DNA from 4 places in the Neobacillus sp. GCM10027624 genome. Region 1 is predicted to be linked to each of the others. Evidence: predicted binding sites of a transcription regulator. Region 1 holds the regulator's gene; each other region holds the start of a gene.
The links. The regulator Rex, encoded in region 1, represses fermentation and respiration genes when NADH is low (regulators of the CRP and FNR family bind a similar motif). The targets are predictions, from matches to a motif close to TTGTGAAATATTTCACAA.
Positions count from the first base shown of each region.

Region 1 (4,995 bases):
CCCGAACCGTAAAGAAATTTTAATCGTATCAGCATTTAATAACCCTTTGATTTCAAACCCGCCACTTGAATCGAACGTTTCATATTCAACATCGCCCGCAACTGCAATACTGCCTTTAATATTGGCTGTATCACCATTAAGGTCTTCTCCAACCTCAAGTGTTCCCAGGATTTTTATTTTTTTCAAATAAGCTTTGCCGCCAATTTCCATTGTACCCATTACCAGCAAATCTTCTAACTGGGCATTCCCTTTTACCTCTGCCTCACCTAAAACCTTCATCGAACCTGTTTTGAGATTTTCCGCAACCTCCGTTGTTCCATAAACCTTAAACACGGAAGCTTCAACATCATCAACGATCGTACCCTCGCCTCGGACACTGATTTTATCATATCTTCCGCCGGGATAGCTCCCTGAGCCGTTAATAATCAGATTTTCTTTACTTTTCATCTCCCTTATCCCCCCTCATTACATTTTTTTGCTTTCGCCCACAACAGCACTTGAATCAATAGAAAGTTCATCTGTATATTCGACAACGTCAATTTGACAATTTTGGCCAATGGTTACATGGTTTCCCCGCACTACCGCAGCCTTCGTATTTTCAAGGTGGATCGTATCACCCTCAATGATTTCCACCCTTAATTGAGTTTGAAAAAGAGATTTAAATAATCCCAGCCAAGACGGCTTATATTTCACAACAATCGATTGCCCGCCAATTTCCTTCGCCTGGCACTCTCCAAAAATCTTAATATCCACTTCATCCGCATTTAACAGGCCGCCAATCGTAAACATCGATTCAGCATTGAAAAGTTCTGCCTCACAATCCTCTTCCACTGTCAGCTTACCTTTTACCTTTATTTCTTCTGCTTTAACTTTGCCGCCAACAGAAGCTTTTCCTGAAACCTTAAGTTTTTCAACTAATAGGTTTTTTCCAATCTTTGCAGTGCCATCAATAGAAAGGTCTTTAGCCGCAACGGTTCCACCTATTTTGGCCATCCCATTAATTTTGGCCGTTTCAGTGTGGATGTTCCCCTTGACCGTCCCTGTTCCATTACATTCAAATCCCTTACATTCGACATCGCTGTTTACCGTTCCCTTTCCGTTGAGTGTTACCTGATGAAACTGTCCGCCATTCGATGCCCCGAAGCCATTTATAACCAGGTCCCCCTTTTTTTGCATCTCCATTCCCATTCTCCTTTATAATAATTTCGATTTCACTTCTTCCATACAGGCCATTAGCGACAGCTGAGCAACAATTTTCATTCCTCGTTCAAAATGAAAGGACTCTGTATTGATTAACAAAAGACAGGAGGATACCCCCAACTTTCTCGTAATCACCAGTTCGGCACTTTTTTGCTTGATCATTGATGTTTGATCCTTTAACACCTGGAGTACCATTTTTCCTTCTTCGAGATTAATTTGACCTGATTGCAACAGCTTTTCTAACACAAACACTTCAAGCATTCTTGAAAAATTAAATTGTAAACTGCCATTTTCATTCTCTAAGTAAAAATTTATAACCGTTTCTGAAACAATGTTACGCCTTATTAAATCATCTTTAGTTAAATTTAAGTCAGATATATTGGGAGAAAACATATCGGCAAGTTCATCCAGTGATAGATTTTCTTTCATCGTTTGAATTTTATTGATTCGATCTAAGATTTTTTCTTTTGGAAAAAAGGTTTCCTGTCCGGTAAACGTTGATTTCCGGATAAACCAATCCTCCGGGATCAAGTCCTTCCGTTTCCACCTATACAGCTGCCCATAGGAGATTCCTGCTAATTCCAATAACTCTTTTTTCGATATTAACTCCTCGTTCATTGTAATGGCCCCTTTCTTATTCTTAATGTAACATAACACTGTTACGTTGTAAAGGTGGCTTTGTTTTATCAAATAAAAAAACCTTCCCATTTTTATGGAAAGGTTGATTCTCAAATTTATTCTGCAATTTCCGCTGTTGGGTAATGCTTTAAAAAGTAAACAAGTGATTGAAGCTCTACAGCAAGGTCGATGTGATGAACCCTGATGGAAGATGGTATATTTAAACGGGCGGGTGTGAAATTTAAGATTCCTTTCACCTCAGCACTCACAAGCCGATCCGTAATGATCTGCGCCACCGGAGCCGGAACGGTTAGAATCGCAACCTGAATATTTTCCTCTGTAATATACTTCTCCAAATCATCCATATGATAGACTGGGACATCACCGATGGTTGTACCCATTTTATTCGGGTCTACATCAAAGGCGCACGTAATTTTTGTATTATTATTTTTTAAAAAATTATAGTTTAAAAATGCTGTTCCAAGATTACCAACGCCGATTAACGCAACCTTTGTTAATTCATCCTGGTCCAATGTCTTTCGGAAAAAGGTCAATAAATAATTCACATTGTAGCCATAACCTTTTTTCCCAAGGGCGCCAAAATAGGAAAAATCCCTGCGGATTGTTGCTGAATCCACTTTTACCGCTTCACTTAATTCTGCTGAGGAAACTCTTTGTTTCCCTGAAGCATACAGATTTTGAATAAATCGATAATATAAGGGTAGTCGCTTTGCTGTTGCTTGTGGAATTTTCATTGTTTCGTTTGTCATATTCCTCCTGCACCCCCGCATAAATAGTTTCGTTCATGTTTTAAAAAACATTAGTTCTTTTAAAATCGCCGTTTTTGCCGCCGGTTTTTTCTACTAAATAAGTCGGTCCAATCACCATGCCCTTATCAATTGCTTTACACATATCATAAACGGTCAGCGCACAAGCAGATGCAGCTGTTAGCGCTTCCATTTCAACACCTGTATTCCCTTTTGTTTTAACGGATACGGCAATACCTAATTTATACATCTCTTGCTGATCAGGTTCCCAGGAAAAAGAAATATTCACCCCTGTTAATGGAATCGGATGACACATCGGTATAATGTCCCATGTCTTTTTGGCCGCCATAATACCAGCAACCTGTGCGACTGCCAGGACATCTCCTTTTTTCATCTCATTGTGGGTAATTTTACCAAATATTTCTTTACTGACGGTAATACTGGAATGAGCTAATGCGGTGCGGGCAGTTTCCGGTTTATCACTAACGTCCACCATTTTCGCTCTGCCCTCTTCATTAAAGTGAGTAAATTCTGCCATATAAAAAATTCCTCCTTTCAAATCATACACTATTTTTCAGTCTATGTGTGTGAAACTTTGAGCGAATCATTCTTATATTTTTAACATTTTCCCAACATTTTCGGCAGATGCGCCCTTTGCGGCCTGCGTTTTATTGCCGACACTCTAGGAATACGGTACACTAGTTCTATGTAATAGAGGTGAAAAAACAATGATTTTATTGCAAGTGAATCAATTAGCAAAATATTATGGTGCTGACCTTATTTTATCGAATATAAAACTAGAATTACAAACACGGGACCGTGTCGCTTTAGTTGGACGAAACGGTGCGGGAAAGTCGACGTTGTTAAAGATTATTGCTGGACACCTGTCACATGATGGCGGAGAAATCATCAAGCCAAAAGAAGTGACCATTGGGTATTTAGCGCAAAATACAGGATTAGAGTCTAATTTGTCCATTTGGGAAGAAATGCTGACTGTATTTGAATCATTGCGCGCGATGGAAAAAAGTTTGAGGCAGCTTGAAGAACAAATGGCTGACCCTGCTGCAATCGCAGATACAAGCAAATATGAGCGGATTCTAAAAGACTATGACCAGCTTCAGGTAAAATTTAAGGAACAGGGTGGATACCAGTATGAGGCGGATATTCGCTCCGTGTTACACGGGTTAAATTTCCCTGATTATTCCTTAATGATTGCCTCTTTAAGCGGTGGTCAAAAAACCCGTTTGGCCTTAGGGAAATTGCTCCTGACTAAGCCAGATATTTTAATTTTAGACGAACCTACTAACCATTTAGATATCGATACCCTCTCCTGGCTGGAGCAATATTTGCAAAGTTACGATGGGGCGATTCTAATTGTATCGCATGATCGCTATTTTTTGGACAAGGTCGTGACACAGGTCTACGAGGTTTCTCGAAAGCAAATCCAAAGATATACTGGCAATTATAGTACTTACCTTGAACAAAAAGCGGCAAATTATGAACGTGACCTGAAGCTTTATGAAAAACAGCAGCAGGAAATAGCAAACTTACAGGATTTTATCCAGCGAAATTTAGCCCGGGCCTCAACAACAAAACGAGCCCAGAGTCGACGGAAAAAACTAGAAAAGATGGATGTAATCGATCGCCCGGTGGGGGATGAAAAGTCAGCTTCCTTCTCGTTTGAAATTGAGAAGCAAAGTGGAAATGATGTCTTAACCTTCGATTCACTGGCTGTCGGATATAACGGCGAAAGAATTTCAGAGGGAATTTCCTTTCGAGTATTTCGGGGGGAAAGCATTGCCCTGGTGGGCCCTAATGGAATTGGAAAATCGACGCTATTAAAAACACTCATTAGGAAGCTTCCTGTATTAGCCGGAAATATCCTCTATGGGACAAATCTTTCAATTGGTTATTATGACCAAGAGCAAGCGGAATTAACCTCCAATAAGCGTGTTTTAAATGAACTGTGGGATGATTATCCACTAAAAAGCGAAAAGGAAATCCGCACAGTTTTGGGCAATTTCTTATTTTCCGGAGATGATGTTTTAAAAATTGTTTCTACCTTGAGCGGCGGCGAGAAAGCACGGCTTGCTCTTGCGAAGTTAATGCTGGAAAAAGCGAATCTATTAATTTTGGACGAGCCTACCAACCACCTGGATTTGGATAGCAAGGAAGTTCTTGAAAATGCTTTAATCGATTATCCAGGAACTATTTTGTTTGTTTCCCATGACAGATATTTTATTAACCGTATCGCTACAAAGGTTGTCGAGCTGAGCCGGGATGGCAGTTTAGAGTATCTGGGAGATTATGATTATTACTTAGAGAAGAAACTGGAGCAGGAGGAGATTGCGGCACTTGAGGCTGTGGCTTCGGCTGCTGCTAAAAAAGCCGGACAGGAGGACGCTTCTGA
Region 1 covers NZ_JBHTHD010000020.1:4,134-9,128, reverse strand. Annotated here, with positions in the region: gene ACFQZ9_RS26120 (cytoplasmic protein) at 1-447, opposite strand, end outside; gene ACFQZ9_RS26115 (polymer-forming cytoskeletal protein) at 466-1,182, opposite strand; gene ACFQZ9_RS26110 (YhbD family protein) at 1,195-1,818, opposite strand; gene ACFQZ9_RS26105 (redox-sensing transcriptional repressor Rex) at 1,935-2,588, opposite strand; gene moaC (cyclic pyranopterin monophosphate synthase MoaC) at 2,629-3,123, opposite strand; gene ACFQZ9_RS26095 (ABC-F family ATP-binding cassette domain-containing protein) at 3,314-4,995, shown strand, end outside.

Region 2 (4,995 bases), on a different contig from region 1:
TGATTTTTCGCATTCAAGACATTGTGTCGAACGCCTTTTTTCAATAAGAGCTTGGAAATTAATTCAGACGTTTCGATTGCAACTGTACCGACAAGCACAGGCTGTCCCTTTTGATGTCGCTCTGCAATATCATCAACAACAGCTCGAAACTTCCCTTCCATTGTAGAGTAAATTAAATCCGCGCGGTCATCCCTGGCAATCGGTCTATTCGTTGGAATCACGATAACATTCATATTATAAATGTTTCTGAATTCTTCCTCTTCCGTCTTAGCCGTACCCGTCATCCCTGCTAATTTCTCATACATACGGAAGTAGTTTTGGAACGTAATCGTTGCCATTGTCATACTTTCGTTCTGTACCTCTAAGCCTTCCTTTGCTTCAATCGCCTGGTGTAAGCCCTCACTATAGCGGCGTCCCTTCATCAAACGGCCGGTAAATTGGTCAACAATCACAATTTCGCCATCCTGAACGACGTAATCCACATCTAGATGCATGCTGACATTGGCTTTTAACGCTTGGTTAATATGATGATTTAACGAAACATGAGACATATCAAACAAGTTTTCAATACCAAAAGCCTTCTCTGCTTTGCTGATCCCTTCTTCTGTCAGCATAACGCCTTTTGTTTTTTCATCATACGTATAATCCTTTTCTTTCGTCAGCGTACGCACAAACGCATTTGCTTGAATATATAGAGCCGTTGATTTTTGTGCAGAACCGGAAATAATCAACGGTGTACGCGCTTCGTCAATTAGGATGGAGTCCACCTCATCAATGACTGCATAAAAAAGCGGACGTTGAACCTTTTGTTCCTTATAAAGGACCATGTTATCACGAAGATAGTCAAAGCCATATTCGTTGTTGGTTCCATAAGTAATATCCGCAGCATATGCTTCCTGCTTCTCTTCACTGGTCATACTATTTAGGTTCAATCCAACCGTTAACCCTAAAAATTCATAAAGCTGTCCCATTTCCTGAGCATCACGGCTTGCAAGGTATTCGTTGACCGTTACAACGTGAACTCCTTTACCGGAAAGAGCATTCAAATAAACCGGCATCGTAGCCGTTAACGTTTTACCTTCCCCGGTTTTCATTTCCGAAATGTTTCCTTCATGGAGAGAAATCCCCCCCATTAACTGTACATGATAAGGGTACAATCCAAGGACACGACGGGCCCCTTCACGGACGACAGCAAACGCCTCAACTAGCACATCATCAAGGGATTCACCATTTTGATAGCGTTGTTTAAATTCCGCCGTCTTTTCACGGAGCTGATCATCGGTTAATTTTTCAGTATCAGACGCAAGTGCCTCTATTTGATTCGCAAGTTTGTCCAACCGTTTTAACTCACGTTTATTCACATCATACAATTTATTTAAAATCCCCATCATGTGATTGAACTCTCCTTTTTATCGAGATTGCTATTATAAAGAATTCGCAATATTAGGTACTAAATCCTGCCAAAATGAATTGAATATCACTTTCCATCTTACCACTTCACTATGTGTGTGACAACAAAGTTCCCATTGAAGAAAAATTGTATCAATATCTTTTTTAATTCTTCTATTAATCGATAGTTTCTTAATACTAAAAAAGGTGAATAAAAGTTCCAAATTCCGTATAAAAATTAACACTTATACACCCAACCACTACCTGCAAGTTATTAATCAATCCCCTATTTTACAAGGTATTAACGTTGTTTTCATCATAAAATCCTTTTGAAAAAATATTCACAAATTGTACATTGGAATATACACATCCTATGTTAGATACTACCTTTAGAGAGGTTTGGATGGAAAAAAAGAGAGATAGCTCAATCAAAAATGGGAAGGGTGAGCAAAATGGGCTTTTGGGGAGTAAAGAAAGATTCCGAGGCCGAACCCGATTCAAGAGAAAATAGAAAAAAATCGGGCCCAATAAAGAGACTCTGGCAAATGTGGAGAAATATAGATTGGAAAAATCCAGTTACCCGCTGGAAATTGTTATTTGCATCCCTCGTTGGTTGTATCGTTGTTTTTGGCGGAGGATATGGCGTACTTTCCATTACAAACTCGCCATCCTTTTGCTCCAGCTGTCACGAAATGGCACCGGAGTATACCACCTATACAGCAAGCGCTCATAACCAAATCTCCTGTGTGCAGTGCCATATTAAGCCCGGGGTCACCAACATGCTGACACACAAGGTGAAGTCTATGAAGGAAGTTTACTACCATGTTACTGGTGTCCCTAAACAAATCGTTCAAACAGAGGAAGAAGCCGTTTCAAATGAAAACTGTTTACAGTGCCACTCGAAAAACCGGCTTGTCACCGCATCTGGTGACTTAAAGGTCAACCATAAAGGCCATATTGAAAAAGGCATTCCATGTATCACCTGTCACGCAGGGGTTGTCCACGCGAAGATCGCTGCCCGCGGTTTAAATATTGACAGTGCCCGTGGAGAGTGGACGGAAAAAAATGCGCAAAAATTAATTGAAGAAAAATATGTGCGTCCGAACATGGGAACGTGTATCGATTGTCACGATAAAGTGAACAAGGGTGAAAAACCTTGGAAAGATGTCGCATACAATGTTCCGCCAAATCCAGAAGAACTTGAAAAACTTACAGAAGGAAAAACCAAGTCAGCATCCACGGAGCCAGTGAAGAAAGGCGAAAATACGTCAGAACTCGCAACCAAACATGACCAAAAGACACAGGAAATCATTTTACAAGCGATTGGAAAGCAAGAAACAAATGTAAAGGTTTCAATGGAATGTGGAACCTGTCATAAAAAACTTAAAGTACCAAAATCCCACAAAGTTACCCTATGGAACCAACAACATGGAAGTACAGCGGTTCAAGAGTTAAATAAATGTGTAAACTGCCATCAAGATTCCAAATGGATCAGAGAAATACCAAAAGAGGACATTATCTCAATCCTTAAATTAGGTACAAAAAAATCACATTATCAGCCTGATATCAATTTGGTAAAAGATCAGTCCCGTATTAATAAGTTTTGCAGCACCTGTCACAGTAAACGTCCTCCTGGACATACGAAAAGCGCTCAATGGCTGACAGCTCACTCAACGAAAGCATTGACAGCTGAAGCGAAATCTCAATGCTTCGTCTGCCATGATCAGAAAAAACCAAAGCCAGGATCAACTGATACGAAAGCACCTACAGATGTATATTGCGAGTACTGTCATAGAACCGGCTTTAAAAGTCCTGTAAGAAAATAATTTTTATAAAAATGGAGGGACACTTTATGGAAGAAGAACAAACTGAGCTGCCGGCCCCTCCCCGTTATCGGTATAAGTTAATCAAATATATGACGATCACATTGTTTTTTCTAACCATCTTATTCTTTGCAGGATTTTCAGGGTTAGAGGCAACATCCAGTTCGAAATTTTGCCAAAGTTGTCATGAAATGAAACCGGAGTATTACACGTGGAAAGCATCGACTCATAATGAAGTGGATTGTGTAAACTGCCATACCGATCCAGTTTTCAAGAAATTAGCGAAGGATAAAGCGGAAGGGCTGGTTGAACAATTAAAAAACCATTCTTCAAGCGTTACCGCCACCCCTATCCGGATGCCGAATGAGGTACCTAATAGTGCATGTGAAAAATGTCACAATTTAAAGACACGGGATGTGACACCATCGGGGGATCTGATCATCCCCCATGATAAGCATTTAAAAGAAGGAGTAGAGTGCGTGCAGTGTCATAGCAGCGTCACCCATGGGAAAATCGCCGACAGAAAAATGACCTATCGGACAGACTATGATAAATGGGATCAATCCGTCGGTACACAAGCAATGTCCGATTTGAAATTTTCCCGACCTGACATGGACACTTGTATGGAATGCCATAAGGCTAGAAATATTTCAACAGCCTGCGAAACCTGTCATAAAACAGGAATGGAACCAAAGAGTCATAAAAATCCTGAATTTAAAGCATCTACTCACGGTTTAAAAGCCGGCAAGGATCTTCAAAAATGTGACTCCTGCCATGGGTATATGTCGAAGGAGAAAATTGAAGGGCTTGAAGTTGCTTCTCCTGCAGAAAAGGTCCTGCAAAACATTGAAACAACCAAACCACATATTACCGAATTGGATTATGCAAAAGAAAATACTTTCTGTAAGGATTGTCATAGCAAACGGCCGGCAAGCCATAATAGTCGGTGGATGATGGAACATAAAGACCAAGCTTTAAAGGATAAACAGCAATGTTTAGCCTGTCACAATTACCAACAAACAGGAAAATATGAAACAACTATCTCTGCTTGCTCTTCTTGTCATCCGAGTATGCATAGATCATTTGATAAATCCATACATCCTATACCATTAGGAAAAAAACAAAAAGTTACCAATCTCTGTTATACCTGTCACGTAAAGGATACATGTTCTACTTGTCATAAGGAGTAGTTAACATCATTTTTGCAAGATTAGGAGGGTTCATATGGAATCGCATGTTCAACCTCTCAAACAGGATCATGAGAAGTCACCAAAAAAGAAAAAAAATAAAAAGACAAGTAAAAATGAAAAATTCAACTGGTGGCAGACGCTGCTAATATTGGCTATGACCCTAGCAATATCAATAAGTGCAGGTTATATCATAAGTAAAAAATATTTATGGCCTAAGTACGATATGAATCGTCTTGCTCAACAGTTAGAAAGTGCCAAAAATGAAGTTGATGGAAAACCAAACGACTCAAAAGCGCGAGTAGATCTAGGATATGCTTACTTTTTAAATGAAGATTACGACGAAGCTATTAAACAATATAAAACTGCTCTCGATTTGGATAAAAATAATTTTGATGCTTATTTCAACCTTGGACTTGCCTACAAAGAGGAAAATCGTAACGATGATACACTCCAGATGGCTCAAAGGGCTACAGAACTCTCTCCTCGAGATTATAAGGGTCATTTACTAAAAGGTATGGCGTTCAGAAAATTAAAAATGTACTCAGATGCAATTAAAGCTCTTAACGAAGCAAACCAGCTTATGCCTGGAAACA
Region 2 covers NZ_JBHTHD010000010.1:239,649-244,643, reverse strand. Annotated here, with positions in the region: gene secA (preprotein translocase subunit SecA) at 1-1,391, opposite strand, end outside; gene ACFQZ9_RS15475 (cytochrome c3 family protein) at 1,935-3,215, shown strand; gene ACFQZ9_RS15470 (cytochrome c3 family protein) at 3,242-4,402, shown strand; gene ACFQZ9_RS15465 (tetratricopeptide repeat protein) at 4,437-4,995, shown strand, end outside.
Region 2: a site for Rex is predicted at 1,719-1,736, ahead of ACFQZ9_RS15475 (cytochrome c3 family protein). Genes of this name have one in related genera too.

Region 3 (4,995 bases), on a different contig from region 1:
GAAAAATATACTGCACCTGAAGACCAATATTATTTTGAAGTGATTGACTCAGAATTAAACCGTATCAATGAAATTGTCAGCGAGTTTCTAATTCTAGGGAAACCGACTGCACAGTTAACTGATAATGTTAATATTGTTGAAACATTGCAAGAGCTGAAACCGTTGATTATTTCGGAGGGAAATTTATGCAATGTAGATTGTACGTGGGTCATTCCTTCTCACCCGGTAATGGTTCAATGTGTTAAAGACCAGATCAAACAGGTTGTGTTAAATATTGCAAAAAATTCGTTTGAATCTATGGAAGGCTCGGGAAAATTAGAAATAATTCTTCAAAAAAATTCACAGTTTTGCCAACTTGAAATCATTGATAATGGGAAAGGAATGAGTAAGGAGGAGTTGGATAAAATCTTTCGGCCCTTTTATACATCAAAAGAAACTGGAACTGGACTTGGCTTGGTTGTCTGTAAGAGGATTATCCAATCCTTTGGCGGAAAAATACAGATTTTGAGTGCTGCCGGAAAAGGCACAACAGTAAAAATAACCTTACCGCTTGCAAAAAACACATAATAGCTTCTTGAATACGTTTTGTCCTTCATCGTCCTGTTGAAGGACATTTCTCTTTTCTCAGATAATTTTTAGTCTCATCTATCTTATGAAGCAATAATAAATTATTTCGAAACTAGAAATTTTTTATTCTACTTTTAATGAAAATTTTGTAAGATTAGAATAGAAAAAATTTGTTCAATTTGAAAAAGGAGACTACAATGAACCAACAAGCAATTCTAAACGCTAAAGCCCCAAAGGCGAATGAGTCAACGATGTTTAAAATTCTTTTTATTATCGGGCTTTGCCATTTATTAAATGACGCAATTCAATCCGTAGTGCCCGCGATGTTTCCAATTTTAGAAAAGTCGATGGGACTTTCCTTTACCCAGCTAGGAATCATTGCCTTTTCCTTAAACATGGTTTCATCTGTTATGCAGCCGGTCATCGGTATTTTTACGGATAAAAAACCAATGCCTTTTGCGTTGCCTATTGGACTTACCTTCACTTTGTTCGGTGTACTTGGATTGGGTATGGCTCCAAACTTCGGTTTCATTGTGTTATCCGTTATTTTCATCGGCCTCGGTTCAGCAGTATTTCATCCAGAAGGCTCGAGAGTAGCGCATATGGCAGCTGGTTCCCGCCGAGGACTTGCTCAATCAATTTATCAGGTTGGTGGTAACAGCGGGCAGGCATTAGCCCCACTGATAACCGCACTTATTTTAGTACCGCTCGGACAAATAGGTGCTTCATGGTTTACAATCGTTGCAGCACTAGCCGTCATTTTACTTGTTTATATTGCAAATTGGTATAATCAAAGATTAAAAGTTTCTTCAGCTCGTTTGAAGAAAAAATCAGCAAATACTGGTCCGAAAACAGGAATATCAAAGGATATTAAAAAGGCACTCGTGCTAATTTTACTGTTAATTTTCGCAAGATCCTGGTACATTTCGGGCATGACAAACTTTTATGCCTTTTTTGCCATAAAACAATATGCAATGACCATTAAAGAATCCCAGCTTTATTTATTTGCATTTTTAGTAGCAGGTGCATTTGGAACTTTTTTTGGCGGTCCGCTTGCTGACAAGTTTGGAAAGAAAACGGTCATTGCTTTATCAATGCTCGCAACAGTGCCTTTCTCCATTATTATTCCGTTTGTCCCATCTGGCGTTGCCTTTATCTTCCTTCTATTTACTGGTTTTGTTTTAATGACAAGCTTTTCAGTTACGGTTGTTTATGCACAGGAGCTTGTTCCAGGAAAAATTGGGCTTATGTCGGGCTTAACGGTAGGACTTGCGTTTGGAATGGGGGCCATTGGCTCGGTTGGACTAGGGTACATTGCAGACCTAATTGGTATACAATCGATGGTAATTGGGATCGGTGTATTGCCGTTACTAGGGCTTACAGCTCTCTTTTTGCCATCAGACAAAAAGCTTCGTGAGTGGTATCAGGGATAAATTTAAAAAGGATGGGGTGAACCCCATCCTTTATTTAATCTCTTGTATTTTAGTAAATAGCTCTTCTTTTTCTTCATCTGTGAGCATTCTTTCTGCCATTGGAAATAACACATTTTCTTCTTTGGAGAAATGCTCAGTTAGGATTAAATAGGCATTTTTGATTAAATCGGCTAAATTTTTCTTTTCCGCAGAGGAAATCTGGTCATTTTCAGCTTTTTCAAGGAATGCAGCTATTTTCAATTTTGCCTGATAATGTTCATATTCCATCACAGCGATGGGGCCGGAAGTAGTTCCAATATAGGCGCCCATCATCGGAAAAAGGACTCCTTCTTCCCGTTCAGAATGGGGGTCAAGCTCGGCCTTGAATTCCTTCACCTTTGTAATTAATACGGTAAAGTTTTGTTCAATATCTTTTTCATCTTCAATTTGCTTTGTTAATTTAAATAATTCATCTAATTGGTCTAATAATGGTGGATGCTCTCCCTTTAGCTGTTTTAATCCTTTGCTTAATTCAGCTTGAGGCATACCGCCAAAACCACTCATACAGCCACTCATTAAAGTCACCTCTTCAAATTTAACTTCTTATAGTATAAAAGGAACATGGAAGAATTGTTGTGATATAGGTCACATTAATCCTCCTATACAATAGGCATATCCTTTATTTTGACAATTCGGTGAAAAGGTATCTAATTTTCAAAAAATTTTAACATTTTTACTCAAAAAACCATAAAAACCATCATATAATAAAGGTAGTCAAACAAAAGGGAGGTTGATTATCCTGCAAACCCCAAATTATCGTGATTTTTACCAAAAGGCATTAATCCCAATTGGATTAAATGACATGATGGTCTTAAAGGAGTCTGGAATTCAACAAATCGATTCGAAAGCGACGCATTGGTTAGTCGGGATCCAAGGTGAAACCATTCAGCAGCCAACAGGATATTATCACTGGAAGGTAAGTATTTATCCATCAAATTATGAAGGTGCCTTTAATTGGAATCATCCTTTTTATTGTTCCAATCTTATGCAGTCCATAGATTGTGCAATCGATTTGGCCAAAACTTTTATTGTTTTTTGTGAAAACGACGAGCTTTCCCCATCAACCATTAAAGAGAAAATCAGCTAAACCTCATAAAGTTAATCCTTCTGCTTTACCCTCTTTTTTGCACTCCATTGTGAAAAAATATACATATAGTGGTAAATTTGATTTTTTTCTGCTTTCCAAAAGGAGGTATAGACGATTTTTTTGACAAAATGCAATCAGTTTCAATAAAATATATAGTTAAGAAAAAGGTGCTATTGCTCTCGCAAACAGCACCTTTTAATTTAAGCTAACCTAAATACAATCCCGTGTCCGCCTTTTGGATATTCCCATTTAATGTTTTCATGTGGGCAGCCAATCCGGCAGCTTCCACATTCATGGCAGCCTTCAAAGCCTACCTGCATCCGTGTTCCTTCCCATTTATAAACCTCGGCCGGGCAAAATACTGTGCAAAGTTTATCCGGACATTTGGTCATGCAAACATCATGATCAAGCACGGTTAAGTGTGATTTCGTGTCGCACTTAAATCTTAGAAGATATTGTTTTTCCTCAAGAGTTGTCGTTGACATTATTTTACTGCCTTCCAAACACGAAGGGGGAATTTCTTTCAAAAGTCATGAAATATTAACGGTTTTGCGATAGAAGTAGCCTTGGGAAGCCCAATATTTAATTTCAACAGATAATGAGCTATTTGAACAACTGATTCAAAATTATAAGAAACAAGGTAAAATTATATAAATAATATATAGTATTGATTCAAAATACGACCTTACTGAAGAAGAAAAAAAGAGCGACTTTTAGCCACTCGATTTGGCAAATATGTTCTTTAAGAAAAAAATATTTTAGATAAATTGAACTAGCATTCCTTAGTCCATTTTCCTCTTTTTTACATGGATAAAATTGGTATAATAAATTTACCCCTAGAAATTATAGATGAATTACTTCATGATTAGGACTCCTTCGAAGGAGTTCTTTTCATGTTGGCTCTTTTAAACAATTAGTGTTGGTATTTCTGTAAAAAAAGAACCAATTTAAGATCTTTTCGGAGGTTCGTTATTCATTTAAAAAATGAAGAAGATCTGCTTGATGGATTCCTTGAAAATAAGAATAAATAGAAATTAGCAATTGAGCATGTATTCATAAGGGGTGATTAATGTGAATTTTAAAACTCGATTAGGAATAAAAATTAATTTTTTGAAAATCACTGAAATGGTCAATACTTCAATTTTTGCAAATCGGTAGTTCTGGTCCTATTAAACGATCCTCTGCTTTGCCTGAATGGTATCAAATACATCCACCAGTAGCACCAGGTGCACAAATATTAGCACCAGCTGTCCCTTTACAAGCACCTGTACGAGAAAGGGGTAGAATGAATAAAGAGTAAAAAGGACCGGAAAAGCTATCAACGGGACACATTGGGTAAAGTATGTTTTGTCTTAGAAATTGAATTAAGCGAATTACTTATACTTATAGATGAAGAGGATAAACAAAAAGACGATGCTCACTAAATGGCATCGTCCCTATTTTTTATATCCTATTAATCTTCAGCTTCAAAACGGAATCCTACAATTTGTCTACAATCTACAACAATGACTCCAGGTTCTGCCTCACTATCACAGAAGAATGCACAACAATTCTTTTTATCAAAGCTAACAAACTTGGTATCCTCGATTACTGTTCCACCTTGTAAAAATAAATCCACTTCAGTACCTGGTTGTAATTTTCTGAGCTGTCTGCATACACATCCATTGCACTTACTTGAACAGCAATTACCTGAACTGGAATTACTTGAACTTGACCTACTTGAACTTCCCATATTACCAATCACTCCTTAATTTTTGTTAACACTCACTTTATATAAATTATTAGGAAGGGAATAAAAATGATTGGACAAACTGTCTATTTTAGTAGGTAAAAAAATGTTAAGAATAGTTTAAGGAGTTCTAAATATAT
Region 3 covers NZ_JBHTHD010000003.1:130,448-135,442, reverse strand. Annotated here, with positions in the region: gene ACFQZ9_RS05610 (sensor histidine kinase family protein) at 1-567, shown strand, start outside; gene ACFQZ9_RS05605 (MFS transporter) at 765-2,000, shown strand; gene ACFQZ9_RS05600 (hemerythrin domain-containing protein) at 2,031-2,555, opposite strand; gene ACFQZ9_RS05595 (hypothetical protein) at 2,842-3,126, shown strand; gene ACFQZ9_RS05590 (ferredoxin family protein) at 3,327-3,611, opposite strand; gene ACFQZ9_RS05585 (hypothetical protein) at 4,714-4,866, opposite strand.
Region 3: a site for Rex is predicted at 2,613-2,630, ahead of ACFQZ9_RS05600 (hemerythrin domain-containing protein). Genes of this name have one in related genera too.

Region 4 (4,995 bases), on a different contig from region 1:
GAAATAAGCGGCTAATCCATAATGCGTATCATTCGCTTTGTAGAGTACTTCCTCTTCCGTTTCAAAAGGAAGAATTGCGACAACGGGCCCGAATGTCTCTTCTTTCGATATTTTCATCTTCTCCGTAACACCTGCTAGAATTGTCGGTGGATAATAATATCCTTTTTCAATTCCTGTGCATTCTCCTCCTAATAAGAGTTTGGCACCCTTCGAAACCGCATCTTGTACCTGATCTTTAACTTTTTGTACAGCAGAAGGTTCAATCAGAGGACCTACTGTAATTCCTTCTTCAAGACCATTTCCTACTTTCATGGTTTCCAGAAGTTCTATTAATTTCTCTGTAAAGGCTGGAAGAATCTCCTGGTGTACATAGAAGCGGTTGGCCGCTACGCATGTTTCACCCATTCCCCGCATTTTTGCCAATGCTGCATGGGAAACTGCCTCCTCCAAATCAGCATCAGGAAAGACAATAAATGGAGCATGTCCCCCTAACTCAAAGGAAACCCGTTTCATCGTATCAGCAGCCTGTCTCATTAACAGCTTTCCAACACTTGTTGATCCCGTGAAGGATATTTTACGAACGCGTGTATCTTCCATTAATACCTGAGTCAGCTCAGCAGGATCTGTTCCTGTGACGATGGATAGGACCCCTTTGGGAAGACCTGCTTCTTCAAAAATGCTGGCAATTTCTAATGCAGATAATGGCGTCAATTCAGATGGCTTGACAATCATGGTACAGCCCGCCGCGAGTGCCGGTCCAATTTTCCTTGTAATCATCGCTGCTGGAAAGTTCCATGGAGTGATTGCTGCTGTCACACCAACAGGACGCTTGAGTACCAAAATCCTTTTATCCTTAGAGTTCGAGGGGATGGTATCCCCATAGACACGTTTAGCTTCTTCAGCAAACCATTCCAAAAAAGAAATAGCATACGCGATTTCTCCGCGTGCTTCACCAAGCGGTTTTCCTTCTTCTAGCGTCATAATTCGAGCAAGCTCATCGGTTCGTGAGCTCATCAATTTCGCAGCTTTCAAAAGGATATTTGCACGTTCAGACGCAACCTTGTCTGCCCATTCCGGTTGGACACGTACAGCCGCTTCAACGGCAAGTCTCATTTCTTCATGTGTCGCATTGGGCACCTGTGCAATTATTTCTTCCGTTGCTGGATTGATGACATCAAAAGTTTCCTTTTTATCCACCCATTCTCCGCCAATAAATAACTGATATTTTTTCAACATTGCTTCCGCCCTTCTTCTCTTGCAGAACTAAAATACAACGACCAATCGAGAAGCTTCCCCTTTAGCCAGCCGGTCGAAGCCTTCGTTAATCTCATCCAACGATAAACGGTCTGTTAATAACTGATCGACAGGAAGACGGCCTTGCTTATATAATTCAATAAACCGTGGAATATCCCGAGCAGGTACACAACTTCCAACATAAGATCCTTTAAGCGTACGCTCTTCCGCCGTTAAGGTAACTTGCGGGAAAGAAAAGTGATGATCAGGATGTGGCAATCCTGTTGTAACCGTTGTACCTCCACGTTTCGTAATGCCATATGCCACGTTCATAGCAGGGACAACACCTGCTGTTTCAAATGCATAATCAACTCCGCCACCTGTTGCTTCACGGATTAAGGAGACAACCTCAGGATCTTTTGAGTTAAATGTATCAGTTGCACCTAATTTACGTGCTTCCTCAAGTTTTGCATCATTGACATCTACTGCGACAATTCGGCTAGCTCCGGCAGTGATGGCCCCAAGAAGCGCACTTAGACCAACACCACCAAGCCCGATAATAGCCACAGTGCTTCCCATTTCAATTTTTGCTGTATTGACCACCGCTCCTACTCCTGTAATAACCGCACAGCCGAACACAGCCACCTTATCAAATGGAATCTCAGGGTCGACTTTGATGAGAGAATTTCTTGAAACTACTGCGTGATCAGCAAAGGCAGAAACACCTAAATGGTGATGAATAGTTCCTTCATTTAAATGAATCCGCCGTTCACCGCTTAACAAGGTTCCCTCTGTATTAGTTTTAGCCCCTGGTTCACATAACGCAGGACGTCCTTCCTGACAAGGAAGACAATGGCCGCAACTTGGAACGAAAGCACAAACAACATGATCCCCTGGTTGAAGGTCTGTGACACCTTCTCCGACTTCAACAACGATGCCCGCTGCCTCATGTCCCAATGCCATTGGCATTGGACGGGGGCGACTACCATTAATCACTGATAGATCTGAATGGCAAAGACCAGCGGCCTTAATTTGCACTAATACTTCTCCACGTCCAGGTGGATCCAGTTCCAGAGTTTCAATTTTGATAGGCTTACTTTTTGCATAAGGGGTAGGCAGCCCCAATTCATGAAGTACTGCTGCACGTATTTTCATCTCTTATTCTCCTTTTATTCGTAATATCCCTCAGTGGATTTGATAAACTTGGCAAATTGCTTTGAATCATGGCCAAACCAGACCTCTGAGTTTGTTTCTTTTGCCAGTCGGCGAATTCTCTCAACGGTTTTTGAATAACCGACAGAATCATAGATAATACCCGGAGGTTTAATTGGAGGTCCAAAGCTTTCCGCTGTATAGATTGTGTCTGAAGCTAAGATAATTCCACCTTTTTCAGGCATATCTATATGTAGTCCAAGCATTCCCCAGGCATGTCCGCTTCCAAAGTTTAAGATACGAATACCGGAGGCAAGTTCAAGGAAATCTTCATCCCGTTTAACGGTTTGCCATTGCAAATGATTTTTAATCCAGGCATCAATATCACCCCAAATATAGGCACCTTCTTTTTGATGGCGGGCATAGGATTGAAGCGTGCCGTTGAACTCATCTTCATGCACAATAATCGTTGCATTCGTAAACATTTCCAAACAGCCGGCGTGATCTAAATGCAAATGAGAAGCAACGACATATTTAATATCTTCTGGACGAACTCTTAATTGTTCGAGACGATGGTGGAGGTAACACTCTTCTCCAGCTTGCCAAGGGAAAGCTTTTTGTGTCGTTTCTGTCCACCGACCTTCTGCTCCCATGGAATTCGGGTTACAGGCGGTATCAAATAAAATTTTCCCTTCCGGATGATCAATCAGGACCGTGTAAATTGGGAACTCTACCATTTCAGAAGGCATTGTTGGATTGTCTGTGGTTGCTGGATTATGCATTGCAATCATCCAGTTTTTATCCATTTTCATTCTGCCATTGTCCATTACATAAAGCTTCGGTTTTGGTGTGATAATATTTGCCATGTTAAACCTCCTTGTATTCTCTCATTCAAATAAAATTCTTTACACTTATTTAAAAGCAAGAATCATGCCAACTTTTAAAATACTATTAGGACGCCAATTTACTAGTTTTTCATTGATTGTAATGGTGAATAATTTCACCAACATATTGCGTAAGGGTTTACAAAAAAGCATTAAAACATCATACTAATCCTATGGTGAAAAAATTCAGCACTATATGAAAATTTCACCACCTACATTTTGTATGAGGGTGAAGATTTATGGTTCAAACGTTAAATAATAAACAAATGTTAGCCATTCTTGAATTCTCGACGGATGGAATTTATGTTGTTGATCGTAATGGAATCACACTTTTCGTCAATCAAGCTTATGAACAGATCACCGGTTTTTCCCGTGAAGATCTTGTTGGAAGACATATGAAGAATTTAGTTCAGGACGAATTTATCGATCAATCTGTTTCCCTTCAAGTCCTTCGCGAAAAGAAAAAGATTTCTCTATTACAAACCATCGCTCAAACAAAAGAAGTAATTGTAACGGGAAATCCCGTTTTTGCAGAGGATGGAACCATTGAAATGGTTGTAACGAGTGTAAGAGATGTTACCAAACTAAATTCATTGCAAAAGGATTTAAGCAAAGCCAATACTTTTTCACAAATGCAAAACTATCGATATACCTTTACAACAGATGAAGAAGAAAATAAATTCCTTTTCCGCGATATCCGAATGAAAAAAATCTATGAAAAAGTGACCCAAATTGCTCCATTCCCCACTAGTGTTTTGTTAACCGGACCTTCTGGGGTGGGGAAAGAGGTGATTGCCAACCTGATTCACGATTTCAGCGATCGGAAGGCTCAACCATTTATAAAAGTCAATTGTGGAGCAATCCCGGAGACTCTTTTAGAGTCTGAATTCTTCGGGTATGAAGCGGGTGCCTTCACAGGAGCAAGTCGCCAAGGAAAACTCGGATTGTTGGAATTGGCCAATAATGGGACTATAATGCTTGATGAAATAGGTGAGATGCCCTTCCAGCTGCAAGTCAAACTTCTGCGCGCGCTACAAGAAAAAAAGATTCGGAGAATTGGAGGAACTGCAGACATTTCTGTAAATATTCGTGTGATCGGTGCCACCAATCAGGATATCATGAACTTAATTAGACAAGGGAAGTTTAGGGAAGATCTATACTACAGGATTTCGGTGATTGAACTGCGTATACCTCCCTTATGTGAGCGCAAGGAAGATATTATTTTACTGGCTGATCATTATTTTGAATCTTATTGTCAACGGTATAAAATTCAAAAAGTCTTAACACCTGAAGCCAAGCATTGCCTTATCCAGTATCACTGGCCTGGAAATGTAAGGGAGCTAAAAAATATTATGGAGAATCTTGTTACTTCAGTGCTTGAGCAAACTATTGAACCCTATCATTTACCCTTTCAGCTTCAACAGATGGAAAATGGATCGTCATCGAATTTGAAAAGTAGATTAGAACAACTAGAAAAACGAATTATTAACGAGGCGATTGCCAACAATTCATCGCTGCGCCAGGCCGCCAAATCACTAGGAATTGACCACTCCACATTAGTAAAAAAGCTGCAGAGGTGGAAGCGCGACCTGTAAAGCATTAGTGGCTTCTTTAATCTATACTTGTAACTAACCAGATAATAAGGTGCTTAATGGCATTGGTAACAGGACTACTTTTTACGTTATCGAAAACAAAAACGGATAAGTCCAATGACTTAGGGGAGCCG
Region 4 covers NZ_JBHTHD010000002.1:384,103-389,097, forward strand. Annotated here, with positions in the region: gene ACFQZ9_RS01860 (NAD-dependent succinate-semialdehyde dehydrogenase) at 1-1,233, opposite strand, end outside; gene ACFQZ9_RS01865 (zinc-dependent alcohol dehydrogenase family protein) at 1,264-2,388, opposite strand; gene ahlS (N-acyl homoserine lactonase family protein) at 2,403-3,251, opposite strand; gene ACFQZ9_RS01875 (sigma-54 interaction domain-containing protein) at 3,509-4,864, shown strand.
Region 4: a site for Rex is predicted at 3,374-3,391, ahead of ahlS (N-acyl homoserine lactonase family protein). Genes of this name have one in related genera too.